DNA from 2 places in the Streptomyces nanhaiensis genome. Region 1 is predicted to be linked to the other one. Evidence: predicted binding sites of a transcription regulator. Region 1 holds the regulator's gene; the other holds the start of a gene.

Region 1 (8,149 bases):
CGGCGTCGTGGAGGTGAAGGCCACCAACGGCGACAACCAGCTCGGCGGCGACGACTGGGACCAGCGGATCGTCGACTACCTGGTCAAGCAGTTCCAGTCCGGCCACGGCGTGGACCTGGCCAAGGACAAGATGGCGCTCCAGCGGCTGCGCGAGGCGGCGGAGAAGGCCAAGATCGAGCTCTCCAGCTCGACCGAGACCACCATCAACCTGCCCTACATCACCGCGTCGGCCGAGGGCCCGCTGCACCTGGACGAGAAGCTCACCCGGGCCCAGTTCCAGCAGCTCACCGCCGACCTGCTGGAGCGCTGCAAGATCCCGTTCCACAACGTGATCAAGGACGCGGGCATCCAGCTCTCCGAGATCGACCACGTCGTCCTCGTCGGCGGCTCGACCCGCATGCCGGCCGTCGCCGAGCTCGTCAAGGAGCTGACCGGCGGCAAGGAGGCGAACAAGGGCGTCAACCCGGACGAGGTGGTGGCCATCGGCGCCTCGCTGCAGGCCGGTGTGCTCAAGGGCGAGGTCAAGGACGTCCTGCTGCTGGACGTCACCCCGCTGTCCCTGGGGATCGAGACCAAGGGCGGCATCATGACCAAGCTGATCGAGCGCAACACCACGATCCCGACCAAGCGCTCGGAGATCTTCACCACCGCCGAGGACAACCAGCCCAGCGTGCAGATCCAGGTGTACCAGGGCGAGCGGGAGATCGCGGCGTACAACAAGAAGCTGGGCATGTTCGAGCTGACCGGGCTGCCGCCGGCGCCGCGCGGGGTGCCGCAGATCGAGGTCACCTTCGACATCGACGCCAACGGCATCATGCACGTGTCCGCCAAGGACCTGGGCACGGGCAAGGAGCAGCGGATGACCGTCACCGGCGGTTCGGCGCTGCCCAAGGACGACATCGAGCGGATGATGCGGGAGGCCGAGCAGTACGCGGAGGAGGACCACCGGCGCCGGGAGGCGGCCGAGACCCGCAACCAGGCCGAGCAGCTGGTGTACACCACCGAGAAGTTCCTCAAGGACAACGAGGACAAGGTGCCCGGGGACGTCAGGTCCGAGGTCGAGGCGTCGGTGGCGGAGCTGAAGGAGAAGCTCAAGGGCGAGGACACCGCGGCCATCCGCGAGGCCTCCGAGAAGGTCGCGGCCACCAGCCAGAAGCTGGGCCAGGCCCTGTACGCCGACGCCCAGGGACAGCAGGCCGCGGGCGGCGCCGGAGCCGGAGCCGGTGCCAAGGCCGGCGGCGCGGACGACGACGTGGTGGACGCCGAGATCGTCGACGACGACAAGCCCAAGGGTGATGCAGCGTGACGGAGGAGACCCCGGGTTTCGAGCAGGAGCCCGACGTCCCCGCCGAGCCGGTCGAGCCGGGCGAGCAGCCCGGTGACGCGGCGCAGGCCTCCGGACCCGCCGAGGAGGCGGGCCCGGAGGCGGCCCCCGGGACGTCCGGGGCGTCCGGGGACGCCGAGCGGGTGGCGGCGCTGACCGCCCAGCTCGACCAGACCCGTACCGCGCTGAACGAGCGCACCCAGGACCTGCAGCGGCTCCAGGCGGAGTTCTCCAACTACCGCCGCCGGGTCGAGCGGGACCGGGTGGCGGTCAAGGAGATCGCGATCGCCAACGTGCTCACCGAGCTGCTGCCGGTGCTCGACGACATCGGCCGCGCCCGGGACCACGGCGAGCTGCTCGGCGGCTTCAAGTCGGTGGCCGAGTCGCTGGAGACGGTCGTGGCGAAGATGGGTCTGCAGCAGTTCGGCAAGGAGGGCGAGGCCTTCGACCCGACGGTGCACGAGGCGCTGATGCACTCGTACTCGCCCGACGTCACCGAGACGACGTGCGTGCAGATCCTGCAGCCCGGGTATCGCATCGGCGAGCGCACGATCCGCCCCGCGCGGGTCGGTGTCGCCGAGCCCCAGCCGGGCGCGCAGCCCGCCAAGGGCGAGGACCAGCAGGCGGAGACGGCAGCCGATGAGGAGAGCGGTGGCCCCGAGCAGGGCTGACGCGGAGGAAGACCGGAAGGAGGGACGCCGGGGATGAGCACCAAGGACTTCGTGGAGAAGGACTACTACAAGGTCCTCGGCGTCCCCAAGGACGCCACCGAGGCGGAGATCAAGAAGGCGTACCGGAAGCTCGCCCGCGAGTTCCACCCGGACGCCAACAAGGGCGACGCCCGGGCCGAGGAGCGCTTCAAGGAGGTCTCCGAGGCCCATGACGTCCTGGGCGATCCCAAGCGCCGCAAGGAGTACGACGAGGCCCGCGCGCTCTTCGGCGCCGGTGGTTTCCGCACCGGCCCGGGGGCGGGCGGCCCCGGCGGCTTCAACTTCGACCTGGGCGACATCTTCGGAGGCGCCCAGGGCGGCAGCCCCGGGGCGGGCGGCTTCGGCGGCGGCCTCGGGGACGTCTTCGGCGGGCTGTTCGGCCGGGGCGGCGGAGCGGGCACGCGCACCCAGCCGCGCCGCGGCCAGGACGTCGAGTCCGAGGTGACGCTCAGCTTCACCGAGGCGGTGGACGGGGCCACGGTCCCGCTGCGGATGTCCAGCTCGGCGGCGTGCAAGGCCTGCGCGGGCACCGGCGACAGGAACGGCACACCCAGGGTCTGCCCGACCTGCGTCGGCACCGGCCAGGTCAGCCGGGGCGGCGGGGGCGGATTCTCGCTCACCGACCCGTGCGTGGACTGCCGGGGCCGGGGGCTGATCGCCCAGGACCCGTGCGAGGTCTGCAAGGGCAGCGGCCGGGCCACCAGCTCGCGCACCATGCAGGTCCGCATCCCCGCCGGCGTCTCGGACGGTCAGCGCATCCGGCTGCGCGGCAAGGGCGCACCGGGCGAGCGCGGCGGCCCGAACGGAGACCTGTACGTCGTGGTGCACGTCGAGCCGCACCCGGTGTTCGGCCGCAAGGGCGACAACCTGACCGTCACCGTGCCCGTCACCTTCACGGAGGCGGCGCTCGGCGGCGAGATCAAGGTGCCCACCCTGGGCGGCCCGCCGGTCACCCTGAGGCTGCCGGCCGGCACCCCGAGCGGCCGGACGATGCGCGCCCGGGGGAAAGGGGCGGTGCGCAAGGATGGCACCAGGGGCGATCTGCTGGTCACCATGGAGGTGACGGTCCCGAGGGAACTGAGCGACAAGGCGAGGGACCTGCTGGAGTCCTACCGTGACGCGACCGCGGGCGAGGATCCGCGGGCGGCGCTGTTCAAGGCCGCGAAGGGAGACTGACCGATATGGACGGCTACGGCCGCGGACGACAGAGCCAGGGACGGGGGCGCGGCAACCCGTACGAACTGACGGACGAGTCACCGGTCTACGTCATCTCCGTCGCGGCCCAGCTCTCCGGGCTCCACCCGCAGACGCTGCGGCAGTACGACCGGCTCGGTCTCGTCTCCCCCGACCGTACGGCCGGGCGGGGCCGCCGCTACTCGGCGCGGGACATCCAGCTCCTGCGCCAGGTGCAGCGGCTGTCGCAGGACGAGGGCATCAACCTCGCGGGCATCAAGCGCATCATCGAACTGGAGAACCAGGTCGCCGCCCTCCAGGCCAAGGTGGCCGAACTCCAGCAGGCGGTGGAGGGCGCGGCGCTGGCCATGCGCCAGCGCGAGGCGCAGGTGCACGCCTCCTACCGCCGCGACCTGGTGCCCTACCAGGACGTGCAGCAGTCCAGCGCGCTGGTGGTCTGGCGGCCTCAGCGCTCCGCCGACTGACCCGCACCCGGCACGACCCGGGGCGCGGCCCCCTGCCGCTTCCACGGTCCGCTCCGGCCCGGCCTTCCCGGCCGGGCCGCTGCCGTTCCGGTCCGGCTCCGGTCCGGCTCCGGTGGAGCCCGGCTCCGGCAGGGCCCGGGTCCCGGCTCGGGCTCGCGTCCCGTACGTCCCCGGCGTGGGGCCGTACGGCGTACACATGCGTCCGTCCGGGTCCGCCCGAACGGAGGCACCGCCCCACCCGGTCGGCGGTGTGCGGATGGCATGCGCACGTGGGAGGGGCGCAGCGTGAGGGCATGGACAGGATACGTGCCGTCATAGCCGCATTCGTCACCGTCGCGACCTCCGCCGCGCTGCTGGGGGCCGCTCCCCTGGGCGTCCCCGCGGTCGATCCGGTGTCCGGCGCCGCGGCCGTTCGCACGACGGCCGACGGGGCCGGCGCCCCCCGGGCGCCCTGGCCCGGCGGTACCGTGCGGACCGTCGGGAAGCTCATCGGTACCTATCCGGACGGGCAGCTGCTCGCCTGCTCCGGCGCCGTCGTGGACGCCCCCAACGGAAGCGTCGTCGTCACCGCCGCGCACTGCGTCCACAACCCCGGCGAGCCCCGCTGGAAGCAGGCCTGGTTCGTCCCCGCCTACGACCGCCACGGCACCGCGAACGCCGCCCGGGTCGGCTGGCGGGTGAAGTCGGTGCACCTGGAGTCCGCCTGGAAGCGGGGGAGGCTGCCGCAGGTCCTGCCGTACGACTACGCCTTCCTGAAGGTGGAGAAGAAGGGCGGGCGGACGCTCCAGGAGACGGTCGGCGCCAACCGCCTGGACTTCGAACCCGTCGATCCGGCCGAGCGGACCGTGGCCCTGGGCTACCCGGCCACGAAGCCGTACGACGGCGAGACGCTCGCCCACTGCGCGGGCACGCCCGCCCTGCTGACCGAGCGGGACACCCAGCAGCCGAACGTGGGCGGGCTGCTGCTGGAGTCCTGCGACCTGACCCAGGGCTCCAGCGGCGGGCCGTGGCTGCGGGACTACGACGCCGCGAGCCAGTCCGGCACGGTGGTGGCCGTGATGTCGGTCGGCGACGACCAGGGCCGGGTGCTGGGCCGCCCCTTCCCGGCCGAGGCGCGCCGGCTGCTCCAGGCGGCGGGCGGCCGTCCCCGCGGCTGAGCCGAGCCGCACCGAGCCGCACCGAGCCGCACCGCGCGCGCCGGATCCGCCGGACCGGCCGCCCCACGAGCCGACGCCGTCCCGCCCGATGTGCGACCGGGCGGGGCGGCGTCGCGCCGTACGCGTACCCGGGTGCGGGTGCGGGTGCGGGTGCGGGCCCAGGGGTCAGGGGTCAGGGGCGCTCAGGGGAGGGGACGGTGCCCATCGCCCGGTCCAGGGCGATCTCGATCAGCACCCGCTCCGGGTTGGGCGCGGGGGTGCGCCCGTAGCGCTCGGCGTAGCGGGCGACCGCGTCCGCGATCGCCTCGGCGTCGGTGCGCACCGACGCGACCCCCTCCAGGGTCGCCCAGCGCCCCCGGTCCACCTGGCAGACGGCGGCCCGGGCGCCGCCGGGCCGGTCCGCGGCGGCCAGGACGTTGGCGACCTTGGCGCTGGTACGGCGGGTGATGACCCGTGCCAGGCCGGCCCCGGGGTCGTAGGTGACCCCGACTGGCACCACGTGGGGGGTGCCGTCGGGGCGGAGCGTGGTCAGGGTGCACAGGTGCCGCTCCCGCCAGAAGGCGAGGTACGCGTCGTCCGGATGCCGGGGGTCCCGCCGGGATTCGCTGGCCATGCTCCGGAAACTATCCCGGCGGCGCTCCCGTTCGCGCGTTGAGTGGAATAGACTCAACTTACTGCATGCTGATGTGTGCAGAGTTGGCGACAGGAGGAGGAGTACGCACCCGTGGACGCCGAGCTGACCAACAGGAGCCGGGACGCGATCAGCGCGGCCAACAACCGCGCCCTCACCGGGGGCCACCCCGACATCACCCCGGCACATCTGCTCCTGGCCCTGCTGGAGGGCCAGGACAACGAGAACATCCAGGACCTGCTCGCGGCGGTCGACGCCGACCAGGCCGCCCTGCGCTCGGCGGCCGAGCGGCTGCTGGGCTCGCTGCCCAGCGTGCAGGGCTCCACCGTCGCCAAGCCGCAGCCCGACCGCGACCTGATGGCCGTCCTCGCCGACGCCTCCCGCCGCGCCAAGGAGCTGGGCGACGCCTACATCTCCACCGAGCACCTGCTCATCGGCCTGGCGGCCAGGGGAGGCCGGACCGGCGGGCTGCTCACCGAGCAGGGCGCCACCGCCGAGAAGCTGCTCACCGCCTTCGAGACCGCGCGCGGCGGCCAGCGCGTCACCACCGCCGACCCCGAGGGCACCTACAAGGCGCTGGAGAAGTTCGGCACCGACCTGACCGCCGCGGCGCGCGAGGGCCGGCTCGACCCGGTCATCGGCCGCGACCAGGAGATCCGCCGCGTGGTGCAGGTGCTCTCGCGGCGCACCAAGAACAACCCGGTGCTCATCGGCGAGCCCGGCGTCGGCAAGACGGCGGTCGTGGAGGGCCTGGCACAGCGGATCGTCAAGGGCGACGTCCCCGAGTCGCTGAAGAACAAGCGCCTGGTCGCCCTCGACCTGGGCGCGATGGTGGCCGGGGCGAAGTACCGCGGCGAGTTCGAGGAGCGGCTCAAGGCCGTCCTGGCGGAGATCAAGTCCAGCGACGGGCGGATCGTCACCTTCATCGACGAGCTGCACACCGTCGTCGGCGCGGGCGCCGGCGGCGACTCGGCGATGGACGCGGGCAACATGCTCAAGCCCATGCTGGCCCGCGGCGAGCTGCGCATGGTCGGCGCCACCACGCTGGACGAGTACCGCGAGCGGATCGAGAAGGATCCGGCCCTGGAGCGCCGCTTCCAGCAGGTGCTGGTCGCCGAGCCCACCGTCGAGGACACCATCGCGATCCTGCGCGGCCTCAAGGGCCGCTACGAGGCGCACCACAAGGTGCAGATCGCCGACGGCGCGCTGGTGGCCGCCGCCGCCCTGTCCGACCGCTACATCACCTCCCGCTTCCTGCCGGACAAGGCCATCGACCTGGTCGACGAGGCCGCCTCCCGGCTGCGCATGGAGATCGACTCCTCGCCCGTGGAGATCGACGAGCTCCAGCGCGCGGTGGACCGGCTGAAGATGGAGGAGCTGGCGCTGGCGGGCGAGAGCGACGAGAGCTCCCGGGAGCGGCTGGAGCGGCTGCGGCGCGAGCTGGCCGACCGCGAGGAGGAGCTGCGGGGGCTGACCGCCCGCTGGGAGAAGGAGAAGCAGGGCCTCAACCGCGTCGGCGAGCTGAAGGAGAGGCTCGACGAGGTGCGCGGCCAGGCCGAGCGCGCCCAGCGCGACGGCGACTTCGAGACCGCCTCCAAGCTGCTGTACGGCGAGATCCCCACCCTGGAGCGCGAGCTGGAGGAGGCCTCGGCCGCCGAGCAGGAGCAGGAGACGAGCAAGGACACCATGGTCAAGGAGGAGGTCGGCTCGGACGACATCGCCGACGTCGTCGCCTCCTGGACCGGTATCCCCGCCGGGCGGCTGCTGGAGGGCGAGACGCAGAAGCTGCTGCGCATGGAGGAGGAGCTGGGCCGGCGGCTGATCGGCCAGAGCGAGGCCGTACGCGCCGTCTCCGACGCCGTGCGCCGCTCCCGCGCCGGGGTCGCCGACCCCGACCGGCCCACGGGCTCGTTCATGTTCCTCGGCCCCACCGGCGTCGGCAAGACCGAGCTGGCCAAGGCGCTCGCCGACTTCCTCTTCGACGACGAGCGGGCCATGGTCCGCATCGACATGAGCGAGTACGGCGAGAAGCACTCGGTCGCCCGGCTGGTCGGCGCGCCCCCCGGCTACGTCGGCTACGAGGAGGGCGGCCAGCTCACCGAGGCCGTGCGGCGGCGTCCGTACAGCGTGGTGCTGCTGGACGAGGTGGAGAAGGCCCACCACGAGGTCTTCGACATCCTGCTCCAGGTGCTCGACGACGGGCGGCTGACCGACGGGCAGGGCCGGACGGTGGACTTCCGCAACACCATCCTCGTCCTCACCTCCAACCTCGGCAGCCAGTTCCTGATGGACCCGCTGGCCAAGGAGGAGGAGAAGCGGGAGAAGGTCATGGCGAGCGTCCGCTCCGCCTTCCGCCCGGAGTTCCTCAACCGGCTGGACGACCTGGTGATCTTCTCCGCGCTCAGCGGCGAGGAGCTGCGCAGCATCGCCCGGCTCCAGATCGGTGCCCTCTCCCGGCGACTGTCCGACCGCCGCCTCACCCTCGACGTCTCCGACGCCGCGCTGGACTGGCTGGCGGTCGAGGGCAACGACCCGGCCTACGGCGCCCGGCCGCTGCGCCGCCTGGTCCAGACGGCCATCGGCGACCGGCTGGCCCGCGCGATCCTGGCGGGCGAGGTCCGCGACGGCGACACCGTCCGGGTGGACGTCGGCCTGGAGGAGGAGGGTCT
Region 2 (8,149 bases), on a different contig from region 1:
CGCGCGAGGCGGTGGCCACCGAGGGCGCGCCCGCGGCGAGTACGGCGGCGGCGCACAGGACGACGGAGACGAGGAGTCTGTTGCGCACCCGCGCCCTGCGCCCTGCGGGGGGCTGTGCGGAGGCTGTGCCGTCCTGGCGGTCCTGCCGGCTGCTCCGGTGTCGCTTCTTCCCCACCCGTGCTCGCAATCTCGTTCCGCCGTCCCGGACGGATCCGGGACGCGACAGTCCAGTGTGTGCGGCAAGGGACCGTATCCCGTCCGTTCACAGTTGCCCGCGGCGGCCGACGTTTCCATCGGCGCGGCGGATGCGGAGGCGGTCCCCCTGCCAGGCCACCCGAAGGAGTGAACATCACGGGGGAGTTGCCGAACAACTCCGATGCCGCGGCCAGTTCGGCCACACACCGGCCGGGGGTTGGAAATCCGCCCGGCCTTTTGGCAATATTCGCGCCCACCGTTTCACGGACACCACGATTCCGGTAGAACTCCGGCGAAGAACCGCAGGTCGCGGCACTGGTTCAGACCTGTCCCGCGCTCCCCCGTCCCCTGCCGGGCCCGCTCCGGCACACTGGCGCGCATGCGGATCGAGATGGCGAGCGAGCCAGGGAGCCCCCAGGTCCCCAACGAGGACTACGCGTCGGTAGCCCTACCTGCGGCGGGAAGGGGCGGGGCGCTGGTGGTGCTGGACGGCGTGACTCCGCCGCCGGAGGACACCGGGTGCGCGCACGACGTGCCGTGGTACGTGGCCCGCCTGGGCGGAGCGCTGCTCGAACTGTCCGGTTCGCGGCGGGATATGACGCTCAGGGAGTGCCTCGCCTCCGCCATCGGCCGGACCGCCTCCTCGCACGGCCCGGGGTGTGACCTTTCTCACTCCCGCACCCCGCAGGCGACGGTGGTGCTGGCCCGCTGGGACGAGTCGGCCGTCGAGCACCTGGTGCTCTCCGACTCGGCGCTGCTGCTGGAGGGCGCGGACGGTTCGGTGACCCCCGTCCTCGACACCCGGCTGGACGGGCTGCGGCCCGCCGCGCGGGCGCTGCCCCCGGCCGGGCGGGCCGCGTACCTGGAGTCCCTGCGCAACGCGGAGGGCGGCTTCTTCACCGCGGCGGCCGATCCGGCGGTGGCCGGGCGCGCGGTGGTGGGCTCGGCACCCCGCGAGCGGGTGCGCGCGCTGGCCGCGCTGAGCGACGGCGCCACGCGCTGGACGGAGACCTTCCGACTGGGCGACTGGACCGCGCTGATGGCGGTGCTCCGCAAGGAGGGGCCCCGGTCGCTGATCGGCCGGGTGCGCACCGCCGAGTCGGCCGACCGCGCCGGCGCGGCGTTCCCGCGCGGCAAGGCGCACGACGACGCGACGGCCGTGCTGGTGGAGTTGTAGACGGCCCCCGGGCGCCCCCGGTCCTGCCGGCCGGGGGCGCCCGTTGCGGGGGCGCCCGTTACGGGCCCGTCCGCTCAGACCGCGACCGGGAGGTCCGCCGCCGCGGGGGCCAGCGCCAGCTCCAGCACCTGGCGGACGTCCGAGACCGGGCGGACGTCCAGCTTCCGCAGCACCTCCTCGGGCACGTCGTCCAGGTCCGGCTCGTTCCGCTTCGGGATGACCACCGTGGTGATCCCGGCGCGGTGGGCGGCCAGCAGCTTCTGCTTCACCCCGCCGACCGGCAGGACGCGGCCGGTCAGCGAGACCTCGCCGGTCATCGCCACGTCCGGGCGGACCTGACGGCCCGACAGCAGCGAGGCCAGCGCGGTCGTCATGGTGACGCCCGCGCTCGGCCCGTCCTTGGGCACCGCGCCCGCCGGGACGTGGAGGTGGACGCCGCGGTCCTTCAGGTCGCCGACCGGCAGCTCCAGTTCGGCGCCCCGCGAGCGCAGGTAGGACAGGGCGATGTGCGCGGACTCCTTCATCACCTCGCCCAGCTGCCCGGTCAGGGTCAGGCCCGAGCCGCCCGTCTCCGGGTCGGCCAGCGACGCCTCGACGTACAGGACGTCCCCGCCCGCGCCGGTGACGGCCAGCCCGGTGGCCACGCCGGGGACGGCGGTGCGCCGCTCGGCCGGGTCCTGGGCGGACTCCGGGGTGTGGTGCGGGCGGCCGATCAGGGCGCGCAGGTCGTCCGCGCCGACCGTGAACGGCAGCTCGCGCTCGCCCAGTTCGTGCTGGGCCGCCACCTTGCGCAGCAGCCGCGCCACGGACCGCTCCAGGTCGCGCACCCCGGCCTCGCGGGTGTACTCGCCGGCCAGCCTGCGCAGCGCGTCCTCCTCCAGCACCACCTCGCCGGACTCCAGCCCGGCGCGCTCGCGCTGGCGGGGCACCAGGTGGTCGCGGGCGATGACGACCTTCTCGTCCTCGGTGTAGCCGTCCAGCCGGACCAGTTCCATGCGGTCCAGCAGGGGCTGCGGGATGGACTCCAGGACGTTGGCGGTGGCCAGGAACACCACGTCGGACAGGTCGAGTTCGACCTCCAGGTAGTGGTCGCGGAAGGTGTGGTTCTGCGCGGGGTCCAGCACCTCCAGCAGGGCTGCGGCCGGATCACCGCGGAAGTCGCTGCCGACCTTGTCGATCTCGTCGAGCAGCACGACCGGGTTCATCGAGCCGGCCTCCTTGACGGCCCGTACGATCCGGCCCGGCATCGCGCCGACGTAGGTGCGGCGGTGGCCTCGGATCTCGGCCTCGTCGCGCACCCCGCCGAGCGCGACGCGGACGAACTTCCGCCCCATCGCCCGGGCCACGGACTCGCCCAGGGAGGTCTTGCCGACGCCGGGCGGTCCGACCAGGGCCAGTACCGCGCCGCCCCGGCGTCCCCCCACCACGCCCAGGCCCCGTTCGGCCCGGCGCTTGCGGACGGCCAGGTACTCGGTGATGCGCTCCTTGACGTCCTCCAGGCCGGCGTGGTCGGCGTCCAGGACGGCGCGGGCGCCGGCGATGTCGTAGGCGTCCTCGGTCCGCTCGTTCCACGGCATCTCCAGGACGGTGTCCAGCCAGGTGCGGATCCAGCCGCTCTCGGGGCTCTGCTCGGAGGCTCGCTCCAGGCGTTCGGCCTCCTTCAGGGCGGCCTCGCGGACCTTCGGCGGCAGGTCGGCGGCCTCCACCCGGGCGCGGTGGTCGTCGCCCCCGTCGCCCGCCTGTCCGCTCAGTTCGGCCAGCTCCCTGCGGACGGCCTCCAGCTGGCGGCGGAGCAGGAACTCGCGCTGCTGCCTGTCCACGCCCTCCTGGACGTCCTTGGCGATGGCCTCGGCGACGTCCTGCTCGGCGAGGTGGTCGCGCAGCCAGGCGACGGCCAGCCTCAGCCGCTCCACCGGATCGGTGGTCTCCAGCAGCCTCACCCGCTGCTCGGAGCCCAGGAACGGGCTGTAGCCGGAGTTGTCGGCGAGCTGCCCGGGGTCGTCGATCTGCTGGACGCGGTCGACGACCTGCCAGGCGCCGCGTCTGCGCAGCCAGCTGGTGGCCAGCGCCTTGTACTCCCTGACGAGCTCGGCGACGGCGCCGGGCAGCGGATCGGGGACGCTCTCCTCGATCTCGGTGCCCTCCACCCACAGGGCGGCGCCCGGCCCGGTGGTGCCCGCGCCGATCCGCACCCGGCTCACGCCCCGGATCAGGGCTCCGGGGTCGCCGTCGGCGAGCCGGCCGACCTGCTCCACGCGGCCGAGCACCCCGATGCCCGCGTAGGAGCCGTCGATGCGCGGAACGAGCAGGACCCGCGGCTTCTCCCCCTTGCCGCCGGCCCCGCCGTCCCCCACGGCGGACTGGGCGGCCTCCACCGCGGCCCGCACCTCGGCGTCGGACAGGTCCAGGGGCACCACCATCCCCGGCAGTACCACCTCGTCGTCGAGCGGCAGCACGGGCAGGGTGAGCGTTGCGGGCGACAGAGCCATGATCTCTCCCTCGGCAGACAAGTTGAGCTGAAGCGACTCAATGCCTTTTCAATGCCCGGGAGGCGCGCGGTGTTCCCCTCCGTGTGTTCGCTGCGAGCGATCACCTCGCTTCACGCCCCGCCCGGCGCGCTCGGCCCGCCGGCGGCAGGATGGGGCGGCATGACGGCCGACAGGCAGCCCCCGTGTCCCCCGTACGAGACGACGGCCGGCCACGGGGCCGGCGCCCCCCTCGTCCTGGACCGCCGCGACGGCCCTCACGGCGAGGTCGTCCTGCGGCGGCACGGAGGGCTGCTGCAGATCATCGCCAACGGCTGCTTCCTGATGGACACCTCCGACGGCCGCTCCGAGCGCCTGCTGGTGCGGGCCGCGCTTCGGGAGCTGGACGCCGGCGGCGGCCGACCCTCGCCGTCCGTGCTGATCGGCGGGCTGGGCGTCGGCTTCTCGCTGGCCCAGGCGGCGGCCGAGCCGCGCTGGGGGCGGATCACCGTGGTCGAGCGGGAGGAGGCGGTGATCGGCTGGCACCGCGACGGCCCGCTCGGCGAGATCTCCTCCGGGGCGCTGGCCGACCCCCGGGTGCGGCTCGTCCGCGCCGACCTCCTGGCGCACCTGGCCGGCGGCGGGTCCGGAGGCCCGTCCGGCGGCCGGGAGCCGTACGACGCGCTGTGCCTGGACGTCGACAACGGCCCCGACTGGACGGTCACCGAGGACAACGGCTCGCTCTACACCCCCGCCGGGCTCGCCGCCTGCGCCCGGCGGCTCGCCCCCGGCGGGGTGCTGGCCGTGTGGTCCGCGCAGCCGTCCCGCACCTTCGGCGAGGCCCTCCGGAATGCCGGGTTCACACGGGTGCGCACCGAAGAGGTGCCCGTCGCCCGAGGCGTCCCGGACGTGGTCCACCTCGCCACCCGACCGGCGTAGCGCACCGCACACGCGCCGTTTACGCTCTAGCGAGAAACCGAGCGGTAGGGCGAGACGTATGGACCACAGGAACACCACGCAGTCCCACGGCGGCACCGCCGCGGCGGCCTCCCCCGGCGCGCAGCGCCGGATCCTGGTCGTGGAGGACGACCCGACCATCACCGAGGCGGTCGCCGCCCGGCTGCGCGCCGAGGGCTTCCAGGTCCGCACCGCCGGGGACGGCCCGGCGGCGGTGGAGGCGGCCGAGGTGTGGCAGCCCGACCTGCTGGTACTGGACGTGATGCTGCCGGGCTTCGACGGCCTGGAGGTCTGCCGCCGGGTGCAGGCTCAGCGGCCGGTGCCGGTGCTGATGCTCACCGCCCGGGACGACGAGACCGACATGCTGGTCGGCCTGGGGGTCGGCGCGGACGACTACATGACCAAGCCCTTCTCCATGCGGGAGCTGGTCGCGCGCGCCCACGTACTGCTGCGCCGGGTGGAGCGCGCCACGATCGCCGCCTCCTCGCCGCGCTCGGGCACGCTGCGGCTGGGCGAGCTGGAGATCGACAACGCCCAGCGCCGGGTGCGGGTCTCCGGCAGGGACGTCCACCTCACCCCCACCGAGTTCGACCTGCTGGTCTGCCTGGCCAACTCCCCCCGCGCGGTGCTCTCCCGCGAGCAGCTCCTGGCCGAGGTGTGGGACTGGGCCGACGCCTCGGGCACACGCACGGTCGACAGCCACATCAAGGCGCTGCGCCGGAAGATCGGCGCGGAGCGGATACGCACGGTCCACGGCGTCGGCTACGCGCTGGAGGCGCCCGCCCCGGCCCCCGACTGGACATGAGCAGAACGGGCGCGGGCCGCCGTCGGCGTTCCCTGTGGAGCCGGTTCTGGGAGGGCGTGCGCCCCGTGGACCCGTTCCGCTCGGTGAAGGCCGCGCTGGGCGCGCTGGTGATCGTCACGGTGGCCATCACCACCCTGCTGACCATCGTCGCGGTCCACTCGGCCATCGAGCTGCGGGTGATCGCCCTGCTCGCGGTGATCGCCTCGCTGGTGGTCACCCAGTTCGTGGCGCACGGGCTGGCCGCGCCGCTGGACGAGATGACGGACGCCGCCCGCTGGATGGCCCGCGGCGACTACAGCCGGCGCGTCCGCGTCGACCGCCGCGACGAGCTGGGCGAGCTGGCCGGGACGTTCAACCGCATGGCCGCCGACCTGGAGGCCGCCGACCGGCACCGCAAGGAGCTGGTGGCCAACGTCTCGCACGAGCTGCGCACCCCGATCGCGGCGCTGCGCGCGGTGCTGGAGAACGTGGTGGACGGGGTCTCCGAGGCCGATCCGGCGACGATGGACATCGCGCTGCGGCAGACCGAGCGCCTGGGCCGCCTGGTGGAGCACCTGCTGGACCTGTCCAGGCTCGACAACGGCGTGGTGCCGCTGCACTCCCGCCGCTTCGAGGTGTGGCCCTACCTGGCGGGCGTGCTCAAGGAGGCCAACATGACCAAGGGTCAGGGGCACTTCCGCACCGACGTCCACCTCCACCTGGAGGTGACCCCCTCGGACATGGTCGCGTACGCCGACACCGAGCGGCTGCACCAGGTGGTCGCCAACCTGATCGACAACGCCGTCAAGCACAGCCCGCCCCACGGCCGGGTGACGGTGCGGGCACGGCCCGGCCGGGCGCCGCTGAGCCTGGAGCTGGAGGTGCTGGACGAGGGCCCGGGCATTCCGGAGGCGGACCGCGAGAGGGTCTTCGAGCGCTTCGGCCGCTCCGCCTCGGCCGAGGGCGGCGACGGCGGCACGGGGCTGGGGCTGGCCATCGCGCGCTGGGCGGTGGATCTGCACGGCGGGCGGATCGGAGTGGCCGAATCCCCGCGCGGCTGCCGGATCCGCGTCACCCTTCCCGGCGATACGTCCAAACTTGAGTTGACGTAGGCTCGGAACAGCCGCGAGGTGAGGGAGCGAGGCAGGGGCCACTCCCTGGGGCGGCCCTTCCCAGAAACGGTCGAACCATGTTCGTTTCCCGCCCGGGAAAGCGCCGAAACGCGCCCGTGGATGTGACTTAGACGACGCAAACACCATGCCGACTGCACCGAACGGTGCGGGGGGCGTAGCCTTTATTTCTGCTGTCCACCCACACAGGTAAGCGGAAGAGGGCGGTTGCCGCCGTGTCGCCACAGGCCCCCAAGACTTCGAGTTCCCCCAGGACCGAGCAGGACGGGCAGGGAAAGAGTCCTGCCGCCGGCTTCGGTGCCAACGAGTGGCTCGTCGACGAGATCTACCAGCAGTACCTCCAGGACCCGAACTCCGTAGACCGGGCCTGGTGGGACTTCTTCGCCGACTACAAGCCGGGACAGGCCGCCGGAGGAGCCGCGGCCCCCAGCGCGTCGAAGCCCGCGGGTGAGCCCCAGGCGTCACAGGCCCCCCAGCCGCGGCAGACGGCGCCCGCCGCGAAGGCCCCCGCGGCCAGGACCGCCGAGCCCGCCGGGCCCGCGGCCGAGACCGCTCCTCCCAGGAGCGAGCCCGCGGCCAAGGCAGCCCCTTCGAAGAGCGAGCCCGCCGGCAAGGCCGCCGCCGTTCCCGCGAAGGGCGAGCCCGCCGGGAGCGGTGACGGCCAGGCGGCCGGCCCGGAGTACGTGCCGCTGCGCGGCCCGTCCGCCGCTGTCGCCCGGAACATGAACGCCTCGCTGGAGCTGCCCACCGCCACGTCGGTGCGCGCGATCCCGGTGAAGCTGCTCATCGACAACCGCATCGTCATCAACAACCACCTCAAGCGCGCCCGCGGCGGCAAGGTGTCCTTCACGCACCTCATCGGCTACGCCATGGTGCAGGCGCTCAAGGCGATGCCGTCGATGAACTGGTCGTACACCGAGAGGGACGGCAAGCCGACGCTGGTCAAGCCCGACCACGTCAACCTCGGCCTGGCCATCGACCTGGTGAAGCCCAACGGCGACCGCCAGCTCGTGGTGGCCGCCATCAAGAAGGCCGAGACGCTGACCTTCTTCGAGTTCTGGCAGGCGTACGAGGACATCGTGCGCCGCGCCCGGAACAACAAGCTGACGATGGAGGACTTCTCCGGCGTCACCGCGTCGCTGACCAACCCCGGCGGCATCGGCACCGTCCACTCGGTGCCGCGCCTGATGCCCGGCCAGGGCCTGATCATCGGCGTCGGGGCCATGGAGTACCCGGCGGAGTTCCAGGGCACCTCGCAGGACACCCTGAACAAGCTGGGCGTCTCCAAGGTCATGACGCTGACCAGCACCTACGACCACCGCGTGATCCAGGGCGCCGCCTCCGGCGAGTTCCTGCGGATCATGCACCAGCTGCTGCTCGGCGAGAACGGCTTCTACGACGAGATCTTCGAGGCGCTGCGCATCCCCTACGAGCCGGTGCG

What was found. Region 1 encodes HspR, which represses chaperone genes until heat shock. Its sites were predicted from a motif close to TTGAGNNNNNNNNNCTCAA; they were not measured.
Region 2: a site for HspR is predicted at 3,884-3,902, ahead of lon (endopeptidase La). Genes of this name have one in related genera too.

What each region holds. Positions count from the first base shown of each region.
Region 1 covers NZ_JBKJFM010000025.1:30,136-38,284, forward strand. The annotation lists gene dnaK (molecular chaperone DnaK) at 1-1,306, shown strand, start outside; gene grpE (nucleotide exchange factor GrpE) at 1,303-1,995, shown strand; gene dnaJ (molecular chaperone DnaJ) at 2,029-3,210, shown strand; gene ACLIYP_RS09215 (heat shock protein transcriptional repressor HspR) at 3,216-3,692, shown strand; gene ACLIYP_RS09220 (trypsin-like serine peptidase) at 3,986-4,849, shown strand; gene ACLIYP_RS09225 (pyridoxamine 5'-phosphate oxidase family protein) at 5,022-5,462, opposite strand; gene clpB (ATP-dependent chaperone ClpB) at 5,574-8,149, shown strand, end outside.
Region 2 covers NZ_JBKJFM010000016.1:46,532-54,680, reverse strand. The annotation lists partial or broken gene ACLIYP_RS07230 (sensor histidine kinase) at 1-88, opposite strand, end outside; gene ACLIYP_RS07225 (hypothetical protein) at 575-1,372, shown strand; gene lon (endopeptidase La) at 1,447-3,861, opposite strand; gene ACLIYP_RS07215 (spermidine synthase family protein) at 4,021-4,776, shown strand; gene ACLIYP_RS07210 (response regulator transcription factor) at 4,835-5,599, shown strand; gene ACLIYP_RS07205 (HAMP domain-containing sensor histidine kinase) at 5,596-6,690, shown strand; gene ACLIYP_RS07200 (multifunctional oxoglutarate decarboxylase/oxoglutarate dehydrogenase thiamine pyrophosphate-binding subunit/dihydrolipoyllysine-residue succinyltransferase subunit) at 6,924-8,149, shown strand, end outside.